One region of the Mesorhizobium sp. M1273 genome, then DNA from elsewhere that is predicted to be linked to it. Evidence: riboswitches for the same ligand, from Rfam matches in the RefSeq annotation. Region 1 holds a riboswitch; the other holds the start of a gene.
What was found. A riboswitch is a leader RNA that binds a small molecule or an ion and turns the genes downstream of it on or off. The one in region 1 is predicted to bind cobalamin.

Region 1 (4,196 bases):
CCACCTTCTCCCACAAGGGGAGAAGGAAGAAGAGGCGCCAGCAACACCCCTCAGAACTCGATCCCCTGCTGCGCCTTCACGCCGGCGGAGAAGTGGTGCTTGGTCACGCCCATCTCGGTGACCAGATCGGCCGCCTCGACCAATACCGGTTTGGCGTTGCGGCCGGTGACGACGACATGCAGGCCTTCGCGACGCGCCTTCAGCGCCGCGACCACCTTTTCGAGATCGAGGTAGTCGTAGCGCAGCGCGATGTTCAGCTCGTCGAGCACCACGAGGCTGATCGACGGCTCGGCCATCAGCTCCAGCGCTTTCGCCCAGGCAGCCTCGGCCGCCGCGATGTCGCGCTTCAGGTCCTGTGTCTCCCAGGTAAAGCCTTCGCCCATGGCGTGCCAGACGACACGATCGCCAAAACTAGCAAACGCGTCCTTCTCGCCGGTGTGCCATTTGCCCTTGATGAACTGAACGACGCCGACGCGCTTGCCATAGCCGAGCATCCTGAGTGCCAGCCCAAAGGCGGCCGTGGTCTTGCCCTTGCCCGGTCCGGTGTTGACGATCAGCAGCCCCTTCTCGACCGTCTTGGCCGCGACCTCTGCGTCCTGCACCGCCTTGCGCTTGGCCATCTTGGCGCGGTGGCGCTCCTCGTCCTTGGGATCGATAGTATCAGCCATGTCATTTCACCTTGAGCGGCAGCCCCGCCACCATCAAAAGCACGGTGCCGGCAAGGGCCGCGACGTCCTGGTTCAGCCGGCCGGCGGCGTCGCGAAACCGTCTTGCCAGCGCATTGTCCGGCACGATGCCCTGGCCGACCTCGTTGGACACCACGAACCACGGTCCGCGCGGCCGCGACAGCACATCGGCCAGCCTCCGGCATTCGGCCTCGACATCATGGTCGGCCAGCATGTGATTGGTCAGCCACAGCGTCAGGCAATCGATCAGCACCGGCTGGCCGTCAGGCAGCGCTCCGATCGCGCCGGCAAGGTCGAGCGGCGCATCGATGGTCGTCCAGCCGGCGCCGCGGCGCGAGCGGTGCAGCGCGATGCGCTGGCGCATCTCCTCGTCATAGGCTTGCGCCGTGGCGATATAGCTCCAAGGCGGCGGGCCGACCGTCACCAGGCTCTCGGCATGCGCGCTCTTGCCGGAGCGCGCACCGCCGATGACCAGGGTCAGTGCCCCGGCAGCGCGGTCAGGCAAAGCTGTCGCGCAGGCTGGTCGCCGTGCCCGTGAAGCGTCCGCGCACCACGCCGACGACCGCGCCGAGCACCAGCCAGAACACCAGATTGGTCAGCGTCACCGCCACCACGAACTGGTGGTGCAGGCCTTCCGGGATCGCGGTCTCGAAGCTATCGGGCTGCGGCGCGCCGACAATATGCGGCGCCATGATCAACGCTACGGCAAGGATCGCCAGCGGCAACGATCTGCGGAAGGCGATAAGGCCGAGCCCGGCGGCGGTCGCCACCACTGTTGCCCACCACCAGATCTGGCGTTGGACAAGGTCGGCCGCCGGCATCGCAGGCAGTTCCGGCGGCAGGCCGAGGCCCGGCGCCAGCGTGAACACGGCAAAGCCGGCAAGCCCCCAGAACAGGCCCTGGCGCCAGTTGCCGATGCCGCCGGCGAATTCCGAAACCGCGACCAGGACCAGCGCGAAGCCGATGCCGGTGACGATATTGGCAACGACGCTGAAGCCGAAGCGCTCGAAACCGTCGGCCGGCGCCCAGCCTTCGCCTTCCGCCGGAGCCATTGCTTCAGCCGGTGCCGGCGCGGCGCTGCTCATAGCCGTCGTGCCCGCGGCGCTTTCGGCCGGTGCCGCAGGTGCCGCGGCATGGTCATGGCCGCCGCCGGCCTGTTCGTAGACTTCCGCCTTCAGGATGAGCGGCACCGTGGCATAGGCTTGCATGCAGGCGAGAGCCACGCCGGCCACAAGCCCTGCGATCGCCGCGATGAACACGACGTTGCGAAACAGTGTCATGATGTCAGCCCCTTGTCAGTGGCAGGGAAAGCCCATCGAATGGCGATAGTCGTGCGCGGCATTGTGGACCGCATCGATATGCGAGAAGCCGACAAAGCCCATGACGAAAATGCCGAGGAATGCAGCAAGCGCCAGCTGCATGAGACGCGACTGCGAGGAGGCGGAAGCGCCGAGCGAAACGGAAGCGGTATTCATGTCTTGTCCTTTCGCCCTCCACCCGAGGGCATAGAAGTCAGTTTCCTGTCGCCGGCAGGTCTCCTGGCTCGCGGATCAGCGCCCTTCCCCACCTTCCCGAAGGCGAACCTTCAGTGGCATATGGAGAGGACTACCGCACACAGTTGCGGGGGCAGCCGCGGCATTGGGCAAACAATTTCGCCCGCACCGCATTCCCTCTTGGTTCCAAACGGAACCGACGACATCAGCGACTATAGGCAGAATCGCCGCGCCCGGTAAACCAAATTCCGCCGGATCGTGTGGCGAATGCGCCGCCTCGCCAAGTTCGCAGACCGGCGCCGCGATTGACAATTTTCGCAGCCGGGTGTCGGCTGGCGGATGGAGAGGAAGCCGGGCATGCAACCCAGCCCGAACAAGCGATCCCTACAACGGCCTGACGCGGCCCGAGCCGACGCTGCCGTCAACAGCCTATTGGGACATCGCGGCCTATCAGCGCGATCTCGAGGCCATCTGGTATCGCAACTGGCTGCTCGTCTGCCGCGACGCGAAGCGCTCGCCGATCCGGCCGCCGATATCGACAACATCGTCGCGTTCGGTACCCAGGTGCTGGAGGAGGATGCTGATATCTGCGAGGTCAACCAGATGGGCCTGCGCTCGATGCGCCATAAGGCCGGCGTGCTGATGCCCGAGGAATACGACTTGCACCGCTTCCACAACTGGGTGCGCGAGCGCCATGCGGCGCTCGCACATCAAAGCGATTTGGGCAGATAACGCCAGGTGACGAAGCCGCAGGCCACCGCCAGCAGCCCGAGCGTCGCGAAAACCGCGCCCAGGCCGAAGAACGCCAGCACGCCGGCCAAAGGCTTTCCGGCTGTGGCCTAAAGCAGCCCTGATGCCGACCGGCGCCAACACGACGCAAGGCCCAGCTTCTTTTGACGGTGGCAACCGTGATAGTCGTCTTGCCGGGGCTGAACCAAGACAGCGAGACCATGAGCATCGACACGCCGACCGCAGCCGTTCAGGATCAACCGAAGTCGAAGCGCATCGCCGTTATCGACATTGCACGCGGCATCGCTTTGCTTGCCATGGCGAGCTATCATTTCACCTGGGACCTCGAATTCTTCGGCTACACCGATCCCGGCCTCACCGCCTTCGGCTGGTGGAAAATCTACGCGCGCTGCATCGCCTCGAGCTTCCTGTTCCTGGTCGGCATCAGCCTCTATCTCGCCCATGGCAAAAAAATCCGCTGGACCGGCTTCTGGAAGCGCTTCGCCATGGTTGCCGGGGCAGCGCTCGCAATATCGCTGGTCACCCGCATCGCCACGCCCGACGGCTTCATCTTCTTCGGCATATTGCATGAGATCGCGCTCGCCAGCCTGCTCGGCCTGGCGTTCCTGCGCCTGCCGGCGCTGCTGACGCTGCTTGTCGCCGTATTCGTCGTCGCTGCGCCTTTCTACCTGCGATCCGAGCTTTTCGATCATCCGGCTTTGTGGTGGGTCGGCCTGTCGGCGACCAACCCGCGCTCCAACGACTACGTTCCGCTGCTGCCCTGGTTCGGCGCCGTACTTGCCGGCATCGCGGTTACCAAGCTCGCTGCCACCTCCGGCGCGCTGACGCGGCTGTCGGCCTTGGCGCCCGGCCGCTGGGCAAATCCGCTGGTCTTCATCGGCCGGCACAGCCTTGCCTTCTACCTGATCCATCAGCCGGTGCTGATCGGCTCGGTCTGGCTGTTTTCGCAATTCATGCCGGCGCAGGCCGAAACCAGGGAGGTGAGTTTTCTGAAATCCTGCCAGATATCCTGCGAGCAGGCACGCGACACCGAGTTCTGCTCCAGCTATTGTGCCTGCATGCTGGACACTCTCCAGGGCGAAGCCTCGCTTGACCGGCTCTACAGCGACGACCAGTCCCCGGAGTGGAAGGCGCATATTGGCGAGCTCGCCGGCACCTGCACCGCCCAAACCGAGGCGGCGGAACCGGGAACGCGCTAATCGAGGGAGGACAATAATGAGCGACAGTCACCCGAAACCCGTGCAGCAAAATCCTGGGCAGCCGAAGC
Region 2 (4,196 bases), on a different contig from region 1:
AGCTGCTCGCCGAAATGCTGTACCATGTCGTTTCGTTCGAACTCACCGTGCACCAGCACGTCCAGCCCGATCTCTTCCTGCCAGCGAATTGCAGCCTCGATCTCCTTCTTCAGGAAGGTCTCGTAGTCGACATAGCTCAGCTGGCCCTTCGCATGAGCGGCCCGCGCCCTGCGTACCTGCGGCGTCTGCGGGAAGGACCCGATGGTCGTCGTCGGGAACGGCGGCAGCCCGAGCGTGCCGGCCTGGACTCTGGAGCGCTCGGCAAAAGCGCTCTCTCGTCGCTTCATGCTGTCGTCAATGGTGGCGATCCGCCCCTCAACCAGCGGGTCATGGATCTTCGTGGATGTCACGCGAGTGGCGGCAGCCTCGGCAGACGCTTTCAACGCGCCTGCCACCGCATCCCTGCCTTGGGACAGGGCCCGGGCAAGCAACACCAACTCGTCGGTCTTCTGGGCCGCGAAGGCGAGCCACGACCTGATGTCCGCGTCGAGTTCCGTCTCCATGCGGAGGTCGATCGGCACATGCAGCATCGAGCAAGAAGGCGCGATCTCGACGCGGTCCAAGGGCCAGCCGGCGACGATCGGTTTGATGCGGTCGAGAATGGCGGGCAGGTTCGCACGCCAGACGTTGCGGCCATCGATCAAGCCAAGCGAGAGCACCAGATCCTTCGGTGCGAGCCGACCCACCGTTTCCAGCTGCTCGGGAGCGCGCACGAGATCAATATGCAGCCCGGCCAGGGGCAGAGAAACCGCGGTTTCGAGATTGTCTCCCAGCGGCCCGAAATAGGTAGCCAGCATGATCTTCAGCTCGGGCGCGGCTTTCGACAGCTGGCCATAGGCGAATTCGAACGCAGCTCGTTCGTTCGGGTTCAGATCGAGGACAAGCGCTGGCTCATCGATCTGCACCCAGTCGGCTCCAGACAGCTTCAGCCTCTGCAGGAGTTGCTCGTAGACGGGCAGCAGCCGCGGCAGGAGCGCGATGGGATCGAATCCTTCGGCAGGCGATTTCGCCAGCTTGAGGAAGGTGATCGGTCCAAGGATGACTGGGCGTGTGTGAACGCCGAGAGCTTTAGCCTCGATGAAGTAATCGACCGGTTTCGTCGACGAGAGGGCGAACGTCTGATCATCGTTGAGTTCCGGCACAATGTAGTGATAGTTGGTGTCAAACCACTTGGTCATTTCCATCGCGGTTACATCAGACCGATGAGCCGCCTGCTGGTGACCAGCGTGTCGACAATCCTCCGTCTGACCCTGGTTGCCCCGCGCCATTGCGAAGTAGATGTCAAGTGGAACCTCGCCGCTATTCCAGCCGTAACGGGATGGAACGGCGCCGACCATGGCTGCGGTGTCGAGCACATGGTCGTAGAGCGAGAAGTCGTTCGACGGGATTTTCGACACGCCGCGATCGTGCTGCTCCTCCCAGCTAGCGGCACGGAGCGCCTTCGCGGTCGTGAGAAGGTCGGCAGCGGACGACTTTCCGGACCAGTAGCTTTCAAGCGCGAATTTCAGTTCTCGCCGACGACCGAAGCGGGGCACGCCGAGCGTTGCTACAGGAATTTGCTGAGAGACAGTCATGCCAGACCCCGATGGTTGGGGCGTCGGTGACAAGGAAGGCGCTAGCAGGCCGGCACGAACGCCAGGCTGCAGCGGCCACCGAGACACCCCGCCCGTGGACGTAATTCGCCGTGGCAGGTCTCCTGGCTCGCGGGGTCATAGCCTCTACCCGTCTTCCCAAGGCTATTCGCCTCAGTGACATGAGTGGGGTTGGCTCGCCGCTAACAGTTGCGGGGGCAGCGCCGGCATCGCATCGGCTTCCCTCTTAGCTCCGCTGCGGCAGCGCCGTACGGAGAACCACGACGCGGGAGACAATTACAGCAGTTCGCTTCTTTGTCAACGCCGCATAAAGAAATGTTTATGTCGTTATGTTAAATTTCCGTTGGCATGTTCCAAAGGTCGCCTCGAAAGCGAAAACTGTGGAAGCCTTGAGCGGCCGGTAAATCAAAGCAATGACGCACGGCGCCCTTGTCCAGGAGGATAGGAGTTCGTCGGCTGCCGGCAGCAAACATACCGGCAAGCGCCGTGGTGCTGCTTAGCGCATCATGCGAACCACCTCGGCGTCGAACTTCGGCTCCGAGGTTCCGACCGCTTCGTTGGTGATCTGCTCGCGACCATATTCGGCTCAATGGCGAGGCTGTTGCCCATGTGGAAGCTGTTGGCCGTGAGCCCTCGGTGATATGACACAACGATTTCGGGGGGAGCACACCGAGGCCAGGCGCAGCGGCGTGTTGCGAAGTGATCGAGGCCAATGTCTCGAACTGCTTGTTCGCAGCCCACCGGCTCAAGGTAACCCGGCTCAAACCACCGGGCCAGCTCAAGTCCTGTCCAAATGAGGCCTGAGCGGCAAATCGTCGTGCACGCGCACGGTTTGGCGTTCGATCTTGTGATGCGTCTTGGGCGGACAATCGCCACGGTGCAGCGCGCAGAAGCGGTCCCCAATTGGGAAGCCGAGGGCGGTGAGGGCAAGCCAGCGCCACAGGCGGAAGGGGACTTGGACCTGTTTGCCCTGCTGGACCACAAGTTCGCGACACAGGGCCTCAAGGAGAAGACCAAGAGTGATTATGCGCGGGACCTCGCCAAATTCATCAAAAGCAGCGGGCAGTCAAAGTTCGGCGCCGATTGACATGGAGATAGCCATCGCGGCGGACCGCCCAGGCGGACCGCAAGCCGGAATACAACCGGGTGCAGGCGGCCAAGCTCGTCCACAAGATGGCGTCGGGCACACACCGGCGATGGGAGAGCGGACCGTGGAGTGCAGGAACTTTACGCCTATCCACGCTCCCGTGGACGTGTCCTGCGGCACATCGGCAGCGATATTGAGGAGGCAGTTGAGCTTCTGGTCGAGCACTCTTACCTGCCGCTACCTACGCTTAACGTCATCTCGTACTGAAAACGCACCACGCAAGGTCGAGATGTAACATGCGCCCTTCGTGGATGGTTCTAAGCTTCCTCGGGCGCGGTCAATCTGTGATAACGGTCGCTTGGAACCTCCATCACCGCGACGCGATCAAGGTTGGCGTATCGCGCTCGGTAGTAACCTTCTTCCTCCACTTCGGCGAAACTACACTGGGGAACGTCAAAGGTCGCAGCTTCCAATCCGAAGAAAGTCGTAGCGGTTTCTTCATCCAAGAAGTTCCACTCATCTTCTCCGTCGTCATATGTGACGCGAACATAGGAGGCCATGCGCACGGCTTCCTGATCACCCATCTCTGCGATGATGGCATCGCATTCTTTCTTCAGCTTTCCTGAAACCTCACCCTTATCCCAGTCATCCAAAGCCCGATAGATTTCTGGATGATAATACTCTGGCATCTCCTCTACATCTTCACCGATAAGCTCAATGGTGCGGACATATTGCGGATTTATCAAGAGTATTTTGTTGTCAAGGCTCCAACAATACAGCCATGGCCTGCTTGTGTTATTTCTACGAAGATTATGAAGTTCCTTCAACTGACGTAAAATCGATTCACGCGCCTTTTCATCGATAGGATATTGGCGGCTGCCAACAGTCGTCTTGATTCTGAGCGTGCCGTATCGCGTTTCGGCATCGGCAATTGCAAACGGGCTCGTGCGCCACTCCTCGACATCAATCTTCCAGCCCAGCAGCTCCTCGACCGTGCATTTCAACGTGAGACAAAGGTCCTTGATCTGCTCGACGTTCAACTGCGTTTTGCCTGTTTCCCAACGGGCCACAGTCTGTTGCGTCGTTGCCATCTGCTCTGCCAAATCTTTTTGAGTCATGCCCAGTCGAACCCTAAGCTCTTTCATGTTCATAACTCACCTCGCGTGTTCAACACACGCATTGTGGATGAATTAATCTAATCGTCAAGCGTGTTCAAAAATCGCAGCATGTGTTTTTAGGGCGTCTTCGAGGCTCCGGCAGCCGTTCGTGACCACTTGCGCCAGACACAGGGCTGGTACACAGCACGAATGGGGCGATCAAAAATTACTGCTGAAATTCAGATAATTATTGTGGGCGAGTCTGGATCTCTCTGATCGACACGATAGTCGACCATCACCATGATCGGACCGCTTCGTGGCCGCAGGTCAAGTTGCAGCGTCGGTTCGCTGAACTTGTTGGTCGGATCCAGATTGAGCGTTTCAAAATCCGGCTGACGCAGAAGGATGCCCATCAGTCCC

Region 2: linked by a shared signal. The riboswitch ahead of metE (5-methyltetrahydropteroyltriglutamate--homocysteine S-methyltransferase) and the one ahead of NKH30_RS26495 (CbtB domain-containing protein) in region 1 are both predicted to bind cobalamin.

The regions. Positions count from the first base shown of each region.
Region 1 is NZ_JAMYLV010000034.1:12,906-17,101, forward strand. Features, by position in the region: gene cobO (cob(I)yrinic acid a,c-diamide adenosyltransferase) at 51-668, opposite strand; gene cobU (bifunctional adenosylcobinamide kinase/adenosylcobinamide-phosphate guanylyltransferase) at 670-1,191, opposite strand; gene NKH30_RS26490 (CbtA family protein) at 1,184-1,966, opposite strand; gene NKH30_RS26495 (CbtB domain-containing protein) at 1,982-2,161, opposite strand; cobalamin riboswitch at 2,198-2,395, opposite strand; gene NKH30_RS26500 (SRPBCC family protein) at 2,537-2,911, shown strand; gene NKH30_RS26505 (heparan-alpha-glucosaminide N-acetyltransferase) at 3,130-4,128, shown strand; gene NKH30_RS26510 (methyltransferase family protein) at 4,145-4,196, shown strand, end outside.
Region 2 is NZ_JAMYLV010000031.1:29,471-33,666, reverse strand. Features, by position in the region: gene metE (5-methyltetrahydropteroyltriglutamate--homocysteine S-methyltransferase) at 1-1,574, opposite strand, end outside; cobalamin riboswitch at 1,670-1,870, opposite strand; gene NKH30_RS25515 (hypothetical protein) at 2,425-2,679, shown strand; gene NKH30_RS25510 (helix-turn-helix transcriptional regulator) at 2,997-3,830, opposite strand; partial or broken gene NKH30_RS25505 (MFS transporter) at 4,043-4,196, opposite strand, start outside.